4 regions of the Thalassospira permensis NBRC 106175 genome follow, and region 2 is predicted to be linked to each of the others. Evidence: predicted binding sites of a transcription regulator. Region 2 holds the regulator's gene; each other region holds the start of a gene.
The links. Region 2 encodes PhoB, which activates phosphate uptake and scavenging genes when phosphate is short. Its sites were predicted from a motif close to TNTCATAAAACTGTCA; they were not measured.
Positions count from the first base shown of each region.

Region 1 (5,743 bases), on a different contig from region 2:
CGGTGATTGATGCGATCTCGTCCCGATCAAGTCCCGCAACATCCGGGCGCGCGATTTCCCGCCCGGTTGCCGGATCACGCCCCAGCCAGGCATTGCCAAAATCCGCCAGATCACTGTCGGCTTTTGGTGCATAATAAACAGCATAACGCTGATAGTCGGTCATGGGGCCTCGAATTGGATGTCGATTTATCGCAAATCGTATTTCAGACAGAAATCCCGCACCGGCAAATGCCGAAAATCGTCAAGCCGGTCTGCCAATGTTGCATGATCCCAGTCCCACCAGCAAATACGAAGCAGCGCATCAACAATTTCCGCATCAAATCGCGGCCGAAGCGGCGTTGCCGGAATGCCGGTGACAATGGTGTAGGGCGGCACATCCTTGGTCACCACCGCACCCGAACCAACGACGGAGCCGATCCCGATGGTAACCCCGCCCTGAACAATCGCGCCATGTCCGATCCAGACATCATGATCGAGTTTGACGCGCTTTTCCCGGCGCCAGTCAAAAAATGCCGGATCATCATCGCCAAGCTCATAGGCACTCGACCGGTACTGGAAATGATGCATCGATGCCCGGTCCATCGGGTGCTGCCCCGGATTGATCCGCGTGTGGGCGGCGATATTTACGAATTTTCCGATGTCGGAATAGATGATCTCGCTGTCATTGACGACATAGGAATAATCACCCATCACGCTTTCGCGGATGCTGGTGCGCGGGCCAATTTCGGTCCAGACACCAAATTCGCAATCAACCACCACCGCACTCGGATCAATCGTCGGGGCCTCCGACAATTGTTTCATTGCCGGTTTGGCCTGCGTAATCTTGAACGTCATGGATCAGGTCACCAGTTTGCGCAGACGCTGCGAAATCACATCAAGCAGACTAACCGATATGATGATGATGATCATGACCGCGGCGGTTTCCGCGTAATAAAATGCGCGGATATATTCCCACAAAACCATGCCAATACCACCCGCACCAACGATGCCAAGAACGGTTGCCGACCGCACATTGCTTTCAAACCGGTACAGCGAATAGGAAATCCAAAGCGGAAGAACCTGCGGGATCACCCCAAAGATGACCTCCTGCAACCCGTTGGCACCCGTGGCCCGGATACCTTCGACCGGTTCGGGATCAATCGCCTCGACGGCTTCTGAAAACAGCTTTGCCAGAACGCCGGTGGTATGGATCCAAAGCGCAAGGACACCTGCAAACGGACCAAGACCAACCGCAACAACAAACAGCATGGCAAAAACCATTTCATTGATCGCGCGGAAGGAATCCATCAGGCGGCGTACCGGCTGGTAAACCCAGAACGGAACGATGTTTTCAGAACACAGAATGCCAAACGGGATCGAACAGACAATCGCAAGCGCCGTACCCCAGATCGCAATCTGGATGGTGATCCACATTTCACTGACATAGGTTTTCCACATCAGGAAATCCGGCGGGAAAAACCCGTCCGCGAAATCGACCATGTTGCCACTGTTTTCCACCAGCGCCATCGGACGCATATCCGCGCCTTCCCAGGACCAGGCCAGAAGACCCATGATGATGGTCCATAAAAGAATATTGGCAGCGGATCGTTTCAGATCGCGTGGCGGAAGTTCCGCCGGTGCCGCCGCGGCAGAAGAAATACTGCTGTTCATGGTGTTAATCCCGGATGGTAAAAAAGCAAACAGGGAGCCCGCATGCGGGCCCCCTGCCATAAAACCGGTTACTCGTAAGAAACCAGAATGTCGAGTTCGGCCAGTTTCATGTCGATCTCGGCAATGCGGGCAGCTTTTTCATCCGCCGACAATTCTGCCGTGTTCTCGATTTTCAGCTTGTTTTTATACAGTTCAAGCTGACGGATCGGGTAAAGCTGCGCATTGCTGCTTTCCATGAACTTGCCCATGCCGTCCTGAATGCCGCCAAGAACCTTGTTGGCTTCTTCAACATTGCCCAGGCGACCATAACCAAGGAAGAACGCCTTGATTTCGGATTTCAGTTCGCGCGACATATCCTTGCGATAAACCATCGGATCAGACGGGATCAGCGGCGAGGTCCATATAACCTTGACCTTGTCGGTGATTTCCGGCTTGACCATCTGGGTGCGCGCAAGCTGTTCGGAATTGTTGGCCGCAACATCAACCTGATTATTGGCAGTCGCCATCAGGTTGGTTTCGTGGTTGGCATTGCGAACGGTTTTGAAGCAGTTTTTCGGATCAACGCCGTTCTGCGCAAAGACGTAGTAGGTCGGAACCAGGAAGCCAGAGGTCGAGTTCGGATCACCGATACCGAAGTTAAGCGTCCCATCGCATTTCAGCATATCGGCAAGCGTGTTGAGCTTGTCGTTATCGGCCTGGGTGATGATGTGGGAATAATAGCCGTTCGTGCCATCGCTTTTGGACGTCTGGACGAAAACTTCGCCGCCCGCACGATCAACGGCTTCCATGGCCGACTTGTTACCGAACCAGCCAACGTGAACCTTGCCAAAACGCATGCCTTCGATGATCCCGGCATAATCCGGCGCGAAGAATGCTTCGACATCCTTGCCAAGGGCTTCTTCCAAATCCTCGATCAACGGCTGCCACTGGGCTTTCAGGTTGGAGCTGGATTCAGTTGAGATAAAGCCGAAAACGATGGTTTCCGGGTCTTTTTCAAGCGGCTTGAATTCGACATCGGCATAGGCCATGCCGGTTACGAGCATGCTGGCAGCAAGGGCTGCGGATGCAATTGTCTTGCGGATCATGGGAAGTCCCCCGTCAGGTTGGTTGGTAGAGGTGAAATAAAAAGAGGTAAGGCAGAGAGAAATCGTCCTGATCTAGCTTGAAGCGAACGCCAGATCCTTCTCCGCGACCCTGCTCTTGGCCGGAACTTGATCCGGGGCAGGTGCGAAAAGCTCGGAAGAATATTCGCCGTAAAGTTCGCGCAGGAATTCCGGCGTCAGTTCGGTGGATGGGCCGTCAAAAACGACTTCGCCATCGCGCATCGCAATCGTGCGCGCACAATAATCACGGGCATAATCGACCTGATGCAGCGATACGATCACGGTGACATTGTCTTCGCGGTTCACCCGATCAAGCGTATTCATCACCTTGCGTGATGACGCCGGATCAAGCGATGCAATCGGCTCATCGGCCAGAATAAGGCGTGCGCCCTGCGTAATCGTGCGCGCAATCGCCGCACGCTGCTGCTGCCCGCCCGAAAGATTGCGGGCTTTCTTTGTCGCATGACCATCGATACCGACACGCTTTAACGCAGTCATTGCCCGCATGCGCTCGGCCTTGGTGAACAGGCATAACGACCCACGCCATGCCGGCACCCGGCCCAGCATCCCGGTCAGAACATTGGTCAGAACCGTCAGGCGGCTGACCAGATTGAATTGCTGAAACACAACACCAATATCGGCCCGCACCTTGCGCGCACCCCGCGCAATGCGGCCGTTCTGCTGGATGACTTCACCGAATACTTCGATCTTGCCACCATCGCGATCCCCGCGCAGCAAACCGGCAATATGACGGATCAGGGTGGATTTACCCGAACCGGACGCCCCGATCAGCGCGACCATCTCGCCCTCGCGGACCTGTAAACTGACATTGTTCAATGCCCGTTTATCGCGCGAGAAGCTCTTGTTCAGTCCGGAAATATCTACGACCAGCATTAAAGTCCGCCTGCTTGTGTTTCGCTGGTCAAGAAGCTACGCACAAACCGCGACTCTATGGTGACGATGATGTTACAGTTCGATGATTACGACGCCTTCATTTCACCGACAACAATCAAACTTGTCTATACATCAAGATATTATTCAAATAAAAAAATGCTCACCCAAGAAATGGCAGTGTAATAATTCAATTATTACTTGTGACCGCGTTCACAAATAGCGATACAGGCGGGCCAAATCACGAAAAACCCCGACAGAAAGAAACTGCCGGGGTCTCGTATTTCGCATAATCGCGTCTGGATTTACTTGATGGCTTCAATCGCAGCGATGACATCATCTTCGATATCCAGCCCCTGAATTTCCGCATCCCGCCGCGCATTCTGCCCGCGCCGCCCCGGTAACCGCACGGTTTCCTCAAGCGCGATCTCATCTGCAATATAACGCAAATGATCAATGATCCCCGCCCCACCGACTGCAACCGGATCAATGGCAATCACAAGCTGGCCCAATGCCGGCGGCGCGCCCTTGTCATCAAACAGCGACGAGGATTGATGCCCGAATTGCGCGCCGGTCAACCCGGCGGCCAGCATTTCGACCATCATGGCAAGGGCCGCGCCCTTGACCCCGCCTGCCGGAATCATCGTGCCTTCAAGCGCCTTGACCGCATCGGTGGTCGGATTGCCGTCTGCATCCAATGCCCAGTCATCGGGGATCGGAACCCCTTTCTGCTTGGCCGCCATGATCTTGCCGCGTGCGACTTTTGACAATGCCAGATCAATCACGATCGGATCGCCATCGCCAATCGGGGTGGCAAAGGCAATCGGGTTGGTGCCAAACATCGGACGACGCCCACCCCAGGGCGCCATCGCGGCCGGGGCATTGGCAAACATCATCGCCGCCAGCCCCGCCTCAGTCAGTCTTTCCACGGTAAGCCCCATCACCCCGGCATGGTGGGATTTATGGATTGCCGCCACCGCAATCCCCTGACTACGCGCGATATCGGGCAATCGTTCGATCATCAGGTCAAGTGCGGGATAGGCAAAGCCGAACTGCGCATCAATCCGCAACACGGCGGGAAACGGCTGATCGGCTACCGGTTTGGCAAACCCGTCCACCTTGCCCGCACGGGCCTGCGCGGCATAGGCCGGAACGCGGCGCAAACCGTGCCCGCCCTGGCCTGCGGCCTCGGCCGTGATCAGGGCGGTTGCCACCGATCTGGCATTGTCGGGATCAACCTTGCAACGCAGCAGGGTATCACACACAAGCGCATGTGCGTCTGACAGGGAAAGCTTCATGATGATGACCTTAAAGATGGTGGCGGGCCCGGATACCATAGCCCCCGGCACCGCCAAGCGCAAAGGTCTTGTGCACCGCAACCCTGCCAAACCCTTACGACAGAACGATAAAAATGCGCTGTAACCCTGCTAAAATTTCGCCGCAAAGTCGTATGAGTATCCCGGCATGGTTCATGCTGCCCGAAACACGGCATTCAGACCCGGACAGCCTCCAAACACAGGATACTTCCAATGCGCAAAGCAACCTCTTTAACCTTCGCCGCATTTGGCATCGCCAGCAGCCTGTGGCTTGCCGGTTGTGCAGCCACGACCAAACCGGCCGAGGAAAAATCCCCCGCCGACTGGTCGGCCATCGCGGATCGCGACTGGCAATTGATGCGGATTGAGGCCAAAGACAAAACCCTGATGCCAATGACCCCGATCCTCGCCAGCATCAATTTCACCAAGGATGGCAAGGTTGCCGGATCGACCGGTTGCAACCGCTATTTCGGGAATTACACCCGGAACGACACCGCCCTTGATGTCTCCCCGCTTGGCAGCACCAAAATGATGTGCATGGAAAACGCGATGGAGATCGAAGACGCCTTCATCGCCGCCATGGCCGATGTCAAAGGCTGGAAATTGCAGGAAGACGATCTGATGCTGGTCGACGCCAGCAACAAGTCAATCATGACATTCGAGCAGATCAAACCGTAAACCGACCGGCCAACACCCGCACAAAAGGGGCGCATTGTTTTGCGCCCCTTTTTACGTCTATCCGTCTTCCGCTTATCGTGGCTCGCTGCGCAATCCCTGAATGAT
Region 1 covers NZ_AUNC01000023.1:14,861-20,603, reverse strand. Annotated here, with positions in the region: gene SMB34_RS11955 (DUF1045 domain-containing protein) at 1-163, opposite strand, end outside; gene SMB34_RS11950 (LbetaH domain-containing protein) at 187-834, opposite strand; gene phnE (phosphonate ABC transporter, permease protein PhnE) at 838-1,650, opposite strand; gene phnD (phosphonate ABC transporter substrate-binding protein) at 1,719-2,735, opposite strand; gene phnC (phosphonate ABC transporter ATP-binding protein) at 2,808-3,647, opposite strand; gene SMB34_RS11930 (Ldh family oxidoreductase) at 3,950-4,942, opposite strand; gene SMB34_RS20695 (META domain-containing protein) at 5,174-5,638, shown strand; gene SMB34_RS11920 (BCCT family transporter) at 5,711-5,743, opposite strand, start outside.
Region 1: the regulator PhoB is predicted to act here: its motif matches at 3,720-3,735, upstream of phnC (phosphonate ABC transporter ATP-binding protein).

Region 2 (5,743 bases):
CCCAAGCCCGACGCATCATTCTTCTGGCATATTCTGTTCGCCACTGGGCGCCCAATTGAGGTGCTGCCCGCCGTCAAGCGCTAACATTTGCCCGGTGATGGCTGGCGCGGCAAGGAAAAATCGTACCGCGTCGCAAATCTCTTGCGGGTTTGTCCCAATTTTCAGGGGCGTCTGATCGCATTGCTGATCGAAAACTTCCTGTGTTTGCCGGACACTAGGCAGTGCCGGGCCGGGACCAATCGCATTAACCCGGATGTGCGGCGCCAATGCCAGTGCCAGTGTCTGGGTCAGCGTCCAAAGGCCGGCCTTGGACAAGGTATAAGTCATGAAATGCGGTGTCAGATTCCAGACACGCTGATCAATCAGGTTGATGATGACGCCCTTTTGCCCGGCGGGCAGCCGTTTGGCGAAATCCTGTGACAACACAAACGGTGCCCGCAGATTGGCTTCCATATGATAGTCCCAGCCCTCACGCGTGGCGGTGCTGATATCATCATATTCAAAGGTGGATGCATTATTGATCAGCACACCAATCGGGCCAAGTGCAGCCGTTGCTTCGCGTACGACACGGCTGGTGTCTTCTTCCTTGCCAAGATCAGCGGAAATAACGCAGGCTCGACGACCAAGGGACCGGATTTCCTCGGCAAGCTGTTCCGCATCCCTGCGCGAGGAATGGCAATGAAGGGCAACATCATAACCCTGTGTCGCCAGATCAAGCGATAAAGCCCGTCCGATACGCTTGGCAGCCCCGGTTACAAGAGCCGTTTTAGGCATTTTCCCTGTCATCTGGTTTCCATCCCGTTCATCAAGATGCGCCCCTTCCCGGGGAAGGCAGCCCCCTTAAATATCGGCCGCCGTCATTTATGTTTGGTCATTCCGGAACTTACAATCAAACCCGCCAGCCGGTCCATAACCGCATTTACCGTTTCAGGCATGAAGATCAATCATGCCGTAACCAGACTCGCAACATATCCCAGATAAGCCAGAACAAAGACGATCCCGGTGATCCGCGACACTCCGCGCAGGAAATAGCCGACCACCAGCAAAAGAATGGTAACTGCCAGCATGATCCAAAGATCGGATTGCAGAATCTGGTCTGGCACGGCAATCGGCGCAATCAGCGATACACCACCGATGATCACCAGCAGGTTCAAAAGATTGGAACCAACAACATTGCCAAGTGCAACGTCGGAATGCCCGCGGAACGCCGCAACAATCGATGCCGCCAGTTCAGGAAGCGATGTTCCGAATGCGACAAGGGTCAAGCCAATGACGGCTTCGGACACACCGAACTGACGCGCGACAGAAACACCACCATCCACCAGCAGATCCGCCCCATAGGTCAAGGCGACAATCCCGATAACCGTGGCAACAATCGGCTTGAGCCAACCGCTTGGTACTTCACCGACTTCGTCGACTTCTTCTTCATGCAGGTGGCTGGCATCACCCGGGCTTTTTTTGTCATGCTGATAGGTAAAGTACCAGATCGCTGCCAGAACCAGCAGCATCACCGCCCCAGCCCAGCGTTCGACAACGCCAAACATGCAAAGCCCGATGAACAGAACGGTCCCCAGCAGCATGGTGCCGCCATCGCGTACAACCATGGTCCGCGATGCCGTAATCGGTTTTAGAATCGCTGTTGCGCCGAGGATCAAAAGAATATTGGCAATGTTAGAACCAACCACGTTCCCCATCGCGATGTCGCCCGACCCGGCAAGCGCCGCATTCAGCGACACGACAAATTCGGGGGCCGACGTCCCCGCGGCAACCACGGTCAAACCAACAATGATCTTGGAAACCCCCATCAACAGCGCCAGACCGACAGCACCGCGAACAATGAACTCACCACCGGCAGTCAAAAGCACAAGACCACCGATAATCTGCAAATAGGGGATGAACTGTTCCAATTCCGGCCTGCTCGTTTGGGGAAATTTCTGATTGTTTCATGCCCTTTTACGGGCCAGCGGAACATGGCATTGCGAACGCAGAATAGCAAGCTGCGTCGTCCCGTCGTAATACCATTCGTCACATCGGTGTGATGCGGTTCCCACACTGGCACGCATACCGAAAGCAATCGTCGCGGTCGCCTGCTCTTAAGACGTGTCATCCATCACAGATGCCCTCTCATACGCGAAATTTCCATAGAAATCATAGGGGTATTTCCGCTATCCTGATTTGAACGACTTCCTTTACACGCCTATCTGCGCCGGACGCATAATCCATCATGTCACACAGCGTTCTTTTCGAGCTGTTCCTTGTCCTGACCGCCGCGGTGATTGCCGTCCCGCTGGCACAGAAATTACGTGCGAACTCGATCATCGGTTTCCTGATCGGCGGCTTTTGCATCGGCCCTTTCGGTTTTGGCCTGATCAGTGACCGCGAAGACATTTCAACCGTCGCCGAGCTTGGCATTGTCTTTCTGCTGTTCATGATCGGTCTTGAATTGTCGCGCGAACGCTTGCGCGTGATTGGGGGCCGGTTCGCGACCCTTGGTTTCCTGCAGATCGGCGTCACGATGGCCGTGATGTTCGGTGTATTGCTGCTGATTAATTACGATATGCCCGCCTCTATCGTAATTGCCGGGGCACTGGCCCTGTCATCAACAGCCATTATCCTTAAACAGCTTTCCGATGAGCGCCAGTTGCACACACGTTTCGGGCGTGCAGCCCTTGCCATCCTGCTGTTGCAGGACGTTGCGGTTGGTCCCTTCCTGATCATGGTGCAGGCCGCTGGCAATGCCGGGAGCGAAACCAGCCCCTGGATCAGCGCACTAAGCGGTGTGGGGGCGGTTGCTGTATTGTTGCTGACCGGTCGTTATCTGCTGCCGCGACTCTTTCGGTATATTGCGGCTCTTAAAAACCCGGAACTTTTTGCAATCGGGACCCTGTTTGTCGTTCTGGCTGCCAGCACATTGACCGAAGCCGCGGGCCTTTCAATGGCGCTTGGTGCCTTTATCGCCGGGGTAATGTTGGCCGAGACCGAATTCCGCCATCAGATCGAAGCCGACATTTCGCCATTTCGCGGTGTTTTCCTGTCGCTGTTCTTCATGTCTGTGGGAATGTCGGTCAATGCCAATGTGGTCATCGGTCAGGCCGGAACGATCATTTTGTGGCTGATCGGGCTTCTGGTCATAAAGGCAGCGGTTCTTTTCGGATTGTCCCTGCTGATCGGCTTTAACCGTGCATCTTCAATCCGGGTCGCCATGAGCCTGGCCGCCGGTGGTGAATTCGCCTTCGTCATGCTTGCACTGGCATCGCAGAACGGGGCGGTTCCGATTGACATCGCCGTGATGCTGATCCCGGTGGTTGCGATTTCGATGGGTCTGACGCCGACTTTGATTTCGCTCGGCCATCGCATCGAACAGAAGCTTCATCCCAAGGAAACCGATCAGCTAAGCGAGATTTCGGATGAAACCGACGGCATTCAGAAACATGTTCTGGTAATTGGTTGCGGGCGCGTCGGCCGGGTTCTGGCCCGTCTGCTGCGCACCAAGGAAATCCCGTTTATCGTTCTGGAATCCGATGCCCAACAGGTTTCGCGTGGCCGAGCCGAAGGTCTGCCGGTTTATTTTGCCGATGGGTCCCGACCGGAAACATTTCGTGCCGCCCATACCGAACAGGCCCATATTGCCGCCGTTGCCATGGGCAACCCGCACGCAACCGAAAAGACCGTCGCCTTGCTGCGACAGCATTATCCACATCTGAAAATCTTTGCCCGTGCCCAGGACATCACCCATATCGGTCCGCTGTCACGCAGTGGTGCCGATGCGGCCATCCCCGAGGTACTTGAAACCGGTTTACGCCTGTCCGATCACGTTCTGGCGGCCTGCGATATCCCGCAGGAAGATATCGATCTCGAAATAGCCAAGTTCCGGCGTGCCGATATGCTGCTGATGAACGAACTTGCCCCGCGCACCGCGCGCCAAAAAACCGAAGACCAGGCACAAAAAACTGCCAAACCGGCAAAATCCAGGAAAAGCACCTGAAACACAAAGACCCCCATCACAAGAATGGGGGTCTTTCGTTTCGTCTTCCGGAATAACCGCAATCAGGCGGCTTCGACATCCAGTGCATAACCCGCGGCACGAACCGTGCGGATTACATCGCGCGTTCCCTTGACGTCATTCAATGCCTTGCGCAGACGACGAATGTGAACATCAACCGTGCGGGTTTCGACATAGATATTCGGCCCCCAAACCGCATTCAGAAGCTGCTCGCGCGAGAAAACCCGCCCCGGATGTTCCAGGAAATAACGCAGCAGACGGAATTCGGTCGGGCCAAGATGGATAGCCTTGCCGTTACGACTGACACGATGGGCGGCCAGATCCATTTCGATATCGGAATAGATCAACTGCCCTTGTGGTTGCGCCGGACCGGATCGACGCAGAAGTGCGCGAATACGCGCCAGCAATTCACCAATCGCAAACGGCTTGGTCACATAATCATCGGCCCCGGTATCAAGGCCGCGGATGCGGTCGCCTTCTTCGCCACGCGCCGTAACCATGATCACCGGCAAATCGCGGCTTTCAGGCTTCCGGCGGATCTGGCGGCAAACCTCGATCCCTGACATCACCGGCAGCATCCAGTCCAGAAGGACCAGATCGACATGGGTTTCGGCCAGAATTTTCAACGCTTCGTCACCGTCCCCGGCTTCGACAACCTGCATCCCCTCGCGTTCGAGGTTGTAGCGCAACATGGTTACGATTGCAGCTTCGTCCTCGACGATAAGAACCGTTGGGTCCATCTTCCTATGCTCCAGTGTCACTCATTCGGTTCTACGACGGCAAAGTTCGCCGCGTCATTTTTTGGCCGAGTATCCATCGGCAGGTCTTCGCCCTTGATCCGGTAATAGATCGTTTCGGCAATGTTGGTCGCATGATCGCCAATACGTTCGATATTCTTGGCGATAAACAGCAGATGGGTCGATGCCGTGATGTTACGCGGATCTTCCATCATATAGGTCAGCAGTTCACGGAACAGGGAATTGTACATATCGTCAACTTCCTGATCGCGCGCCCAGACACGCTGGGCCTTTTCCGCATCACCCTCGATATAGGCATCCAGAACGTCCTTGATGATTTCCTGGCACAGCTTGGCCATGTTCGGGATCACCTGAACCGGGCGGATCGGCGGCACCTGGTTAAGAACCTGCGCACGCTTGGCGATGTTTTTCGCCAGATCACCTATACGTTCCAGATCGTTGGACAGTTTAAGCGCGGTCACCACCTGCCGCAGGTCATCTGCCATCGGCTGACGCAGGGCCAGAAGACGTACGGCAAAATCCTGCACTTCCTGTTCCAGCGTATCGATACGGTGATCGGAAAGAATGACCTTCTCGGCCAGTTCCGAATCCCGTTTAACGATCGCACGAATGGCGGAAATCAGCTGACTTTCGGCAAGCCCGCCCATCTGCGAAATGATGTTGTTAAGACGGGTCAGTTCTTCGTCAAACGAACTGACGATATGATGTTTCTCATCGACCATCGAAAATACTCCTGCCCGGACTTAACCGAAGCGACCCGTAATGTATCCCTTGGTGCGCTCGTCCTTGGGATTGGTGAAAATCTGATCGGTTTCGCCCACTTCGACCAGCTTGCCGAGATGGAAAAACGCCGTGCGCTGCGACACGCGGGCGGCCTGCTGCATGGAGTGCGTCACGATCACAATGGTGTAGTTCGAACGAAGCTCGTCGATCAGTTCCTCGACCTTTGCGGTTGCAATCGGGTCAAGTGCCGAACACGGTT
Region 2 covers NZ_AUNC01000001.1:116,151-121,893, reverse strand. Annotated here, with positions in the region: gene SMB34_RS00435 (SDR family oxidoreductase) at 16-786, opposite strand; gene SMB34_RS00430 (calcium/sodium antiporter) at 945-1,907, opposite strand; gene SMB34_RS00425 (cation:proton antiporter domain-containing protein) at 2,225-3,985, shown strand; gene phoB (phosphate regulon transcriptional regulator PhoB) at 4,048-4,743, opposite strand; gene phoU (phosphate signaling complex protein PhoU) at 4,761-5,483, opposite strand; gene pstB (phosphate ABC transporter ATP-binding protein PstB) at 5,505-5,743, opposite strand, start outside.

Region 3 (5,743 bases), on a different contig from region 2:
AGGGGGCCGATCTTGGCCTGCGTGTTCTGATCGGCAAGCAGCAGGCGGTTGTGTCGTCATCCGACACCAGCGAAAGCGCGTTGAACGAACTGGTCGAACGCGCCGTTGCGATGGCGAAAAACGCCCCCGAAGACCCGTTCTGTGGCATTGCCGATCCCTCCGAACTGGCCGAAACATTTGATGTCGAGGCGCTTGAGCTTTGCGAGCCGGGCGAAGTCAGCCAGGAAAAACTGATGGCATGGGCGACCGCCTGTGAAGAGGCTGCACGATCGGTTGAAGGTATCACCAATTCCGAGGGCGCGGATGCCGGTTGGGGCACCCACCAGATCACGCTTGCCGCGACCAACGGCTTTGCCAATTCCTATGCCGGTAGCGGCAGCCACATTTCGGTATCGGTCCTTGCCGGAACCGGCACCGGGATGGAACGCGATTATGATTATGACAGTGCGGTGTTTTCGACCGATCTGCGCGATCCGGTCGATATCGGCCTGAAGGCGGCGGAAAAGACCCTGAAACGGTTGAACCCGCGCAAGGTGAAAAGCACGCAGGTGCCGGTGATTTATGATCCGCGCGTTTCCGCATCCCTCGTCGGCCATCTGGCCGGTGCGATCAACGGATCGGGTATTGCGCGCGGCACCAGCTTCCTTCTGGATGCCATGGGCAAGGAAATCTTTGCCCCGGGGATCAACATTATTGATAACCCGCACCGCAAACGCGGCCTGCGTTCCAAACCGTTTGACGCCGAAGGTGTCGCCAACGAAAAGCGCCATCTGATTGAAAATGGTGTTCTGAAAACCTGGATCATGGATTTGCGGTCCGCCCGCCAGCTTGGCCTGAAATCGACCGGCAACGCATCGCGCGGGGCCGGAAGCCTGCCGGGACCATCCACCACCAACCTTTACATGGAACCGGGCACCATTTCGCCCGCCGACATGATCAAGGATATCAAGCAGGGCCTTTACATCACCGAAATGATCGGCAGCAGTGTCAACGGCGTGACCGGCGATTATTCGCGCGGGGCATCGGGCTTCTGGATCGAGAATGGCGAGCTGGCCTATCCGGTTTCCGAAATCACGGTTGCCGGAAACCTGAAGGACATGTTCAAAACGGCCGTTCCGGCCAATGACCTGACCTTCAAATACGGCACGAATGCCCCGACGATCCGGATTGATGGCATGACGCTGGCCGGGCAATAAGCCGACATTTTATCTGGATGTGATTTGTAACAGGGGTGCGTTTTGCGCATCCCTGTTTTCATTTTGGCGGCCATTGCATTGGTCGGCATAGGCCTGAGGCACCATAACCCGCACCGGATAAGGCGACAGGCTGATTTCACACGGCAGTTTACCGGCACTTTCGCCGTCAATCTGCAAGGGTGCGGGGCCGCAATGGCTGGTGATGGTCAGACGTTCGGTCTGCACCACCGACACGTCGGTTTGCGCATGCAACCGGTTCAGGGTCAAAGCAATCCCGTAGCGTGCCAGCGCCATAAAGCCGCTGCCGGGCATCAGCACGACATCAAGGCTGTTATCGGTCAGTTTGGCATCGGGGGAAATCACAAACGCCCCGCCATAATGTTTGGCATGGGTCGCAACCACACCGGCAACGCGATATTGTTCGCGCCCGATATTAACTTCGAAATCGCGGTGATGCGGAAAGATAATATTGCGCAAACCTTCGATCACATAGGCACCCTTGCCGATCAGTCGTTTGAGTTTCAGTGACACATTTGCGACCGTATCGGCATCCGCCCCCATGCCGACCATCAAAAAGAATGCCCGGCCATTGACCAGACCGGGCCGCACCCAAACCTGGGCCGGATTGTTGATATAATCGGCAATCGCCTGTGCGCGGATTTCAAGACCGACCTCGACCGCCAGAACATTGGCCGTTCCCAGCGGAATGATGCCAAGCGGCGGGACTTCGTGGCCTTCGATCTGGGCATCAAGCAGGCCGTTGAGGGCCTCGTTCAGTGATCCATCGCCACCGGCAACAAACAGCCGTTGATGGGCACGAACCTTGCGCGCCAGTTCGCGAGCATGACCGGGATGGGTTGTCTGTAACAATTCAACCTTTACACCGGCTTTTTGCAAAATGCTTGAAAGGAAACGTTGTTTATTCCCGCCAGCGCGCGGATTGAAGATAACAGTCACCCCGGAATGGGTCATTGCGAAAAACTTCCGTAATAAAAATGAAACATTACTTTCGCGTTCTCTTTATAGAAAATGAAACATGTAACAGTATATTGACAGAACCGATAAATTTATATGAACGGGTTATATATTCGCGCGATTTGTTTTAAACCATTACTGGTTGGGGACACTATTCGGCATGTAAAACCGTCGAATTCCAGCCATCCTTTTGGCAGGATACGGAGGAGCGGCAATGACAGCGATGACGCTGCAACCGCATTACCGCACGGTCTGGATTTCGGACGTCCATCTCGGAACGCGTGGATGTCAGGCAGATCTTCTTTTGGATTTCCTCAATGAAGTGACGGCAGATACCTATTATCTGGTCGGCGATATCATTGACGGCTGGCGGCTCAAGAAAAGCTGGTACTGGCCCGAAAGCCACCACGCCGTTATCACGACAATCATGGAAAAGGCCAAGAACGGGGCAAAGGTCATTTTTGTCCCCGGCAACCATGATGAATTCGCCCGTGAGTTTGTCGATATGACCTTTGGACATGTCGAAGTCAAGATGAACGACATTCACGAGACGGCGGATGGCAAAAAGCTTCTGATCATTCACGGCGACGAGTTTGACGGTGTGGTCAAATATGCCAAGTGGCTCGCCTATCTGGGTGATACGGCCTACAACCTCGCGATTGTCCTGAACCGTTATTATAACGGCATCCGTCGCAAACTGGGTTACGGATACTGGTCACTGTCGGCCTATCTTAAGAACCGGGTCAAGAACGCCGTTCAGTTCGTCTGCAATTTTGAAAATGCAGTCGCCCACGAAGCTGCCAAGCGCAAGGTGGACGGTGTTGTATGCGGCCATATCCATCATGCCGAAAAACGCATGATTGGCGATGTCCTTTACTGCAATGACGGCGACTGGGTTGAAAGCTGCACGGCCCTTACCGAAGACCAGAACGGCAAGCTTGAACTGCTGTACTGGGCTGAAATGCGCCAGATGGCGATGACACATTCCCAACCCGGCCGCGATGCTGCCAGTGCCCCATCACTTGGATTGGGCAAACTGATGTCGCTGTTTCGGGTTGTCGGGGACAATAACCGTGCTGCCAATGCCAGTTCCAAAAAGAACAGCGGCACGCCAATTGGAAAGACCGCATGAGAATTTTGATCGTATCCGATGCCTGGTATCCCCAGGTAAATGGTGTGGTGCGCACCCTTGAAACCGTGCGCAGCGAACTGGGCGAGATGGGACATGATGTGCATATCATCTCGCCTGATCAATTCCGGACGATCCCCTGCCCGACCTATCCTGAAATCCGGTTGGCCCTGTTTGCCAAACGCAAACTGGCCCGGATGATTGATGCCCTGCAACCGGTTGCGATCCATATCGCGACCGAGGGCCCATTGGGTCAGGCGGCACGTGCTTATTGCCTGAAACGCGAACTGCCGTTTTCGTCAGCCTATCACACCCGGTTCCCGGAATATCTGCATGCGCGGACACGGCTGCCGCTTTCGATTTCCTATCGCGGGATGCGGCGGTTCCATAACAAATCACAATCGGTCATGGTGGCCACGGAATCGCTTCGCGAAGAGCTGGCTGAACGCGGCTTTAACAGGCTGAATATCTGGTCGCGGGGTGTTGACCTTAACCTGTTCAAACCACGACCCGATGCAAGTTTCGGGGATTTCCCAAAACCGCACTGGCTGTTTGTCGGTCGGGTGGCGGTTGAAAAGAATATCGGCCATTTCCTTGACCTTGACCTGCCGGGGACAAAATTTGTTGTCGGCGACGGGCCGCAACTGGCGGAACTCAAATCAAAATACCCGAATGCACAGTTTCTTGGGAAAAAGGTTGGTGAAGAACTGGCTGTCTGTTTCGCATCGGCAGACGTTTTTGTCTTCCCTAGCAAAACCGACACTTTCGGCCTTGTCATCCTTGAGGCGATGGCGTCCGGAACCCCGGTTGCGGTTTTCCCGGTTCAGGGACCGGCCGATATCGTGCGCGGGACCAAGGCAGGCGCCATTGATGCCGACCTTCGCAAGGCGGCGATGGCGGCCCTTGAACTTGACGGCAAAGATGCGCGCGCACTCGCAGAACAATATAGCTGGCGCAATTCCGCCAGTCAGTTCCTGCACAATCTGGCACCGTTTTCAGGCGGGTTTGACGGGGCGGCAGCCAAACGTCTGGCCGTTGAAGACATAACCGAAGCAAAAGAACCGGCGATTGTCATGCCGGCGCAATAACTGGCAGCCATTTATTTATTATCTGGCAAGCTGGGATCCGTCCTGCGGGGTTTCTTTCCCTCGCAGGCTTCGGCGTAGAGTGCCATATGCCCGCATCGCATTGATCGCATCCGTCCCAAGCCACCGACGGAACGGTTTAAGCGCGACATAAACCGGCCGGATAACCGCCACGATACGGGACAGAGGTTTCATCTGTGGTGCGGTCATGCCACTGCGGCTCAGATAAGCCTGCCATCCGGAACGCAAAAGATCGGGACGACGTTTAAAACCGCGCTGTATGGAAAACACAAACAGCAGAATGTCGCGCGCCTGTGCGTCGGGCAATGGCATACGTTTATTGGGGTCTTCTTCGAAATCAATAAAACCGATCCTGCCATCATCCCGAATGGTCATGTTGCGCAAAAGAGGGGCGCCATGCGCAAAACCATTGGCATGCAAATCCGCCAATGCAGTTCCGGCCATGGCAATCAGTTCAGCAACACGTGCTTCATCCCCACCCTTGACCGCATCGCTGATTACGGTTTGCAAGATCGCCCCGTTATCGCCAATAGCGATCCAGTTATCGGCGACTTCGAGAAGATCAGGCACCAGAACGCCTGCACGGTTCAGGGCATGAAGGACTTCAGCCTCGCTTGCCAGACCGGCCTTGCCGCCTGGCGACACTGTCGGGCGCAACATCGGTATCCGCGTCAGGGTTGCGACAAAACGCTGCAAGCGGTGCCAGCCCTTTTGCTTTGGCCGGACAGCCTGTTTGATCCAGATACGCCGTCCTTTCCACCGCAATGGAAAAACCCGTGCGCCAACACCTTGGGCAATCGTCTGTTCCACGATATCGTGGAGTTGCTCTGTCATTTTTTTATCTTATATGTCGTTTTTCGTGGCCTGCATTCCTGCAGGCCCTGTCAGTATCAGTTAAGTTACGTTGCTGCGGCTTGCCGCACCTGCCCGGGCATGCTAGCAACAGCCCGGAAAGATCAAGATATCCATGATGCCTCATCCATATAGATAGTGTCGGACTGACACAATCGGAAATGGCGTCGCACGACCGGGAAGAATTCATTGCCAAAGCATTCGCTAGATCACACGACGGAACATTGGAATACGTGGCCAATGATCAGACGCATCGTTCAGGATGCGGTTGCCCCTTATTTCGGCAAGATTGTCCTGGCTCTGATTTGCATGGCGCTTATGGCTGCCGCGACTGGCGGTTATGCCTATCTGATGGATCCGGTGATTAACGAGGTCTTTGTCAAAAAGAACCCGGCGATGCTGGTCCCTGTCGGGGTTGCCGTCCTTGCGGCTTTTGCGCTGAAAGGCTTTGCCAACTATGGGCAGTCGGTTTTGATGAGCTATGT
Region 3 covers NZ_AUNC01000042.1:3,824-9,566, forward strand. Annotated here, with positions in the region: gene SMB34_RS16605 (TldD/PmbA family protein) at 1-1,196, shown strand, start outside; gene SMB34_RS16610 (diacylglycerol/lipid kinase family protein) at 1,206-2,168, opposite strand; gene SMB34_RS16615 (UDP-2,3-diacylglucosamine diphosphatase) at 2,386-3,303, shown strand; gene SMB34_RS16620 (glycosyltransferase family 4 protein) at 3,300-4,388, shown strand; gene SMB34_RS16625 (BUD32 family EKC/KEOPS complex subunit) at 4,407-5,240, opposite strand; partial or broken gene SMB34_RS16630 (ABC transporter ATP-binding protein) at 5,499-5,743, shown strand, end outside.
Region 3: the regulator PhoB is predicted to act here: its motif matches at 2,182-2,197, upstream of SMB34_RS16610 (diacylglycerol/lipid kinase family protein).

Region 4 (5,743 bases), on a different contig from region 2:
CTTTGCGTTCGATAAATCGGAACTGGAACACAGTCAGCACGCTGACCATGATCATCAGCAGCACGGATTGCGCCGAACTACCGCCCATATCCGCTCCAAGGAAACCGTCGACATAAACCTTGTAAACAAGGGTTGCTGTCGCACCACCCGGTGATCCCTTGGTCGAAACATCGATGATCCCGAACGTTTCAAAGAACGCATAGGTCAGGTTGATCACCATCAGGAAGAATGTGGTTGGCGCCAGCAGAGGGAAGGTAATCGTCCAGAAACGACGTTCCGCACTTTTGCAATCCAGCGTGGCGGCTTCAGTTACCGATTTTGGAATTCCCTGCAAACCTGACAGGAAGAAAATGAAATTCACACTGACCTGTTTCCACACGGCAATCAGTGTCACGACAAATGCCGCATCATTGGCGTTCTGGATGTGATTGAACTCAAACCCGAAGCTGTTGAACAGCTTGTATAGATCTCCCATCAACGGGTTGAACAACATATTGCCCAGCAAGCCAGCCACAGGCGGCGCAACGGCATATCCCCACATCAAAAGCGTTTTATATGATTTGGCTCCACGGATCACTTCATCGGCCCGAACGGCAAGAAACAGCGAAATCGCGATGGAAATGAATGCCACAAGGAAGGAAAAGACAGCTGTGAAAATGGCTGACTTCAGCCAGCTGCTGCTCGAAAGCACATCCTCAAAATTTCGGAACCAAACAAATTGCGAGGACATGCCAAAGGCGTCCTCAAGCAGGAAAGACTGATAAACTGCCTGTGCGGCAGGCCACAGGAAAAATATCGCAATAATCAGAATTTGTGGTGCCACAAAAAAGTATGGCACCGGGCTGTGCCCGAATTGTACGCGTTTCATTGCTGACGCAACCCCAAGACCGGTCCAGGAATCGAAAAACAGGGCGGCCGGTAAAAGCCGCCCTGTCAGCGAGATAATGCTTAGTTCGAATAGGTATCGTGGAAGCGTTTCAGAAGCGCATTGCCTTCTTCCTCGATCGTAACAAAAGCTTGATCGATGGTTGCTTCACCATTCATCATCTTGTCGACTTCGCGATAGATGACTTCACGGATCTGAACGTAGAAACCAAGGCGATAACCTTTGGTCCACTCTCCACCTTCTTCGGAAAGCTGCTGAATGCCGACTTCGGCGTCCGGGCTTTCGTTATAGTAGCCTTCTTTCTTGGCAAGTTCGTAGGCCGCGGTGGTGATCGGAACATAACCGGTTTCTTTGTGCCAGTAGAACTGGGTTTCCGGTTTGGTCAGGAACTCGAAGAATTTGGCAACGCCGGCATCTTCTTCTGCACTGTGGCCAGAGAATGCGAACAGCGAGGCACCACCGATGAAGGTCGATTTCGGCGCGTCACCAACGCCTTCCCAATATGGAAGGGTCGAAGTGCCAAATTCAAACTGTGCAGATTTTTTCAGACCACCGAACGAGCCGGAAGAACCGAGCCACATTGCGGCTTTCTGCTGCAGGAAGGCGTCCTGGTTGGCGCCCCATGCGCGGCCATAGTAACCGAAATAACCGGCATCTTTCCATTCTTTGACGTGCTTCCAGTGATCTTTGAGCGCGTCATTGTTGTATAGAAGTTCAACATCCGTGCTATCATAACCATTGTTGGCGGTTGCCATCTGAAGGTTGTGACGCGACATGAAGTTTTCAAAGAAGATCCACGGGCTGTGTGACTCGGCAAGGCCTTCGAAACCGGCTTCTTTCAGCTTCGGTGCGATTTCTTCGAATTCCTGCCAGGTTTTCGGCACCTCAACACCGGCTTTGGCCAACGCATCTTTGTTGAAATAAAGCAGCGGGGTCGAGCTGTTGAACGGCATGCCAATCATCTTGCCGTCGGAATCGGCATAGAAGTAGCGAACCCCCGGGATGTAATCATTGATGTCAAACTTGACACCATTTGACTGCATAAGGTCCTGAACCGGTTTAACAGCGCCTTTGGCGTTAATGATGGTTGCAGCACCGGCATCGAAGATCTGGATGATGTTCGGCTGGTTTTTCGCGCGGAAAGCAGCAATACCGGCCGTCATCGTGTCTTCGTAACCGCCTTTGTTCACAGCAACCAGTTGATATTCGTCTTGGCTGGCGTTGAAGTCGGCAGTGATCTGATTGACGACATCGCCCAGTGCGCCGTCCATGGCATGCCACCAGGTGATCTCGGTCGCAGCATTCGCTGTGCCGCCCAGTGCGAACACAGCTGCTGCTGCCATCAGGGTTTTGCGAAACATGATCTTCTATCTCCCAAATAAAAACTCGTTCGCGCCAACCGCCTGTTGATCGGTCGACACAACGCATTCGTTTTCATTCGAGGGGGACGTTTCCTCAAGTGACAGTTTTCGGAAATTTACTTTTGATGCGCGAAATGACCTTAAAAACTGTCAGTTTTTGATTTTTATTGTGTATTCGACCCCTTCAAATGTTCATATGAACATCTCATAAATCGAACAGCTTGCAAAGGCTTTCAATCCTGATGAATGGCATTAATGTCTTTCACATGCGCACATTTAACATTTCCCCAGATTTTTCGGCACTTTCACAAATATTACAAAGTCATGCACTTGCAACAACGCATTGCAACAACTCCATTTGCATATGCAAAACGGGTACCCAAAGGATACCCGTTCAATGTTCATTTGCGAACATGGATCGCTGCATCTTGACGCTGTAATCTCAGGTGGAATTCCTGTCACGCTGAACAAAAACGGAAAGCAATGCCAAGCCGCCAGAAACCACCATAAGCAGCAGGGACAGCGCGTTCAGAACCGGTGTTGATCCCTGTTTGAGGCGGTCAAACATGGCAATGGTCAACGGCGCATCAGATCCGACTAGCATCAGTGTTGTGTTGAAATTTTCAAACGACATCAGGAATGCAACGATCCCCGCCCCGATCAATGCCGGTTTCAGGAATGGGATGGTAACCGTCCAAAGAGCTGCCTGTCGTGTTGCACCAAGATTAAGTGCGGCTTCTTCCAGGCTGATGTCAAATTTGCGAAGACGCGCAGAAATCACCAGCGTCGTTATCGTAGTGATAAAGGCAAATTGTCCGATAATCACCAGAAACAGCCCCGGTCGCAGGAAATCAAGATCCCATCCAATCGCTTCTTCAATTCCGTTTGCAATGGCATTGGAAAAGACCAGAATCGATATGCCCAATATGACCCCGGGAATAACCAAGGGCGACAACGCCACCACATAAAGCAGATTTTTTCCCGGAAACTGCGCACGTTCAAACAGGAACGCATTGCAGGTTCCGACAGTAACCGACAGCAAGGTCACCCAAAATGCGACAAAGGCTGAAACCCCAACGCTTTCCAGCAACTTGCCGTCATTGAATATTCCGATATACGGACCGTCGCTGCCAAAGAACCATTTGAGTGTGCCTCCCTCCCATGGCATGGACGGGAACAAGCTATCATTGAAGGCAAACACACCAACAACAATCAACGGCGCACTAAGGTAGATGAAAAATAGAGCGATATACCCTGCGTAAATGCCTTTGTAAAAGCGCGGCTGCGGAATGCTCGGAATCATGGCGGTTTCCTCCCTCAGCTCACGGTTTCTGAAAGTGTCTGGCGGCTCAGCTTCAGACCGATCCAAACAATCATCGATGACAGAACCAGCAGCAGGAACCCGAATGCCGATCCGGATTCCCAGTTAAACCGCGTGATGAACTGTGTATAGATTTGCTCGGTAAACCAAAGGCTATCCTTGCCGCCCAAAAGGTTCGGGGTCAGATAGTTACCAAGTGTCAGCATGAAAACAACGATGCAGCCTGACGCGATTCCGGGCATGGCATGCGGAATGACGATATCGCGTGTCACCGTGAATGCATTTCCGCCAAGGTCATAGCCTGCCTCAATCAAACTGTCGTCAAGGCTGTCAAGTACTGACACAAGAGGCACGACCATGAACAACATCGACGTATATACAAGCCCCACCATGATGGTGGCATCATTATAAAGCATCTCAACAGGCCCATCGGCGATCCCGGCCCATTGCAGGAAATTGCTGATCACACCGCTTTCGCGCAGCAAAATCATCCAGCCAAACGTCCGCACCAGCTCTGATACCCAGAACGGGATCAGACATAGCAGGAACAAAACATTCTTGCCTTTGCCCCGCATGACTTTGGCGATGTAATAGGAAACAGGAAAACCGATCAAAAGCGTAAGTACGGTCGCCATGATCGACATCACCGCCGTTCGAACATAGGTGTTCCAATAAAGCGGCTCGACAAAAAACTCGGTGTAATTGATCAGGCTGAATTCGTACTTGCCATATGAAATCCGTTCACGCAGCGACACAAGCAACAAGTCGACATGCGGCAGGATCACCAGCAAAAACAGCCAAAGCAACAAGGGCATAGCCAGCAATAGCGCGCCAAAGCGAACAGCCCCGCCAGTGCCCGAGGATGCAGGATTTGTCATGCTGTCGCCTCTTGATTTTGTGCTGCGACAAAGCATCGGGTCTGTTCAGCCCCCCAGGTCAAATTGACCAGATCACCGGATTTCAGATTGGCAAAAACACCCGTTTGCGGTAACGCAACCGTCATTTCATGGCCCGTTGCCTTATCGCGGACCTGAACACTGCTGGCGGCACCATTAAACAGAACATTGTCAACTTTTGCGGCAATCGCATTGTCAGTCTTGCCCTGCCCGTCAATCGCGATGGCTTCCGGACGGACAAAAACATCAACAGGTTGCCCTTCAGCCAGTGTTGGATGAGTCTTGCGAGATGCCAGAACGGCCCCACCGGTCGGTAGATTGATAACGATATGATCGTCATGCGTCATGCCAACCGTCCCCTTCCAGCGATTGCTTTCTCCAACAAATCCGGCAACGAAAGCCGTATGCGGGTTGTAATAAAGATCCTGCGGAGCCCCAACCTGCTCAAACCGGCCTGCATTCATGACGGCCACCTGATCGGACATTACCAAGGCTTCGGATTGGTCGTGCGTGATGTAAACAAAGGTCGTGCCGATCTCGTGCTGCAATTGCTTGAGCTCCACCTTCATATGCTCACGCAACTTGAGATCAAGAGCGCCGAGCGGCTCATCAAGCAGCAGCACCGCTGGTTCCAGCACAAGGCAGCGAGCAATTGCGATACGCTGTTTCTGCCCTCCAGAAAGCTGACTGATCTGTTTGGGGCCGGAATCCGGCAACCCGACACGTGCCAGTGTATCAATGACCTTTTTCTCGATTGTAGCCCGATCAGCACCACGGCGTTTCAGTCCGTATGCCACGTTCTCCGAAACATTCATCATCGGAAACAGCGCCAGATGCTGAAATACCATATTCACCGGTCGACGGTTTGGCGGGACACCCAGCACCGATGATCCCTTGATAAGGATATCGCCCGATGTCGGTGCCTGAAACCCGGCCAGCATGCGCAACAGCGTGGTTTTACCGCAACCACTTGGCCCCAGAATAGAAAAGAAGGACCCTTTGGGAATCGTAAGTGAAATCGAATCTACCGCGGTAAAAGCGTCAAACTTTTTGACCACGTCACGACATTCAAGGTCGAATTGATCTGCCATAGGAGCCTGCTTGAAATGAATTACCGATGCCAGCTTGAACCCGGCTATCGCAGAAATGAAAAAATGCAATGTCCCCGGCAACATATGCCGGGGACATTATCATCCGATCCAAACAGGATCAGAGCAACTTGGCTTACGACTGTGCTGCTTTCACACGATCAAGCGTTTTGCCTTCAAGGGTTTCCAGG
Region 4 covers NZ_AUNC01000071.1:55,225-60,967, reverse strand. Annotated here, with positions in the region: gene SMB34_RS19575 (ABC transporter permease subunit) at 1-868, opposite strand, end outside; gene ugpB (sn-glycerol-3-phosphate ABC transporter substrate-binding protein UgpB) at 949-2,247, opposite strand; gene SMB34_RS19565 (ABC transporter permease) at 2,690-3,550, opposite strand; gene SMB34_RS19560 (ABC transporter permease) at 3,565-4,446, opposite strand; gene SMB34_RS19555 (ABC transporter ATP-binding protein) at 4,443-5,555, opposite strand; gene SMB34_RS19550 (extracellular solute-binding protein) at 5,689-5,743, opposite strand, start outside.
Region 4: the regulator PhoB is predicted to act here: its motif matches at 2,347-2,362, upstream of ugpB (sn-glycerol-3-phosphate ABC transporter substrate-binding protein UgpB).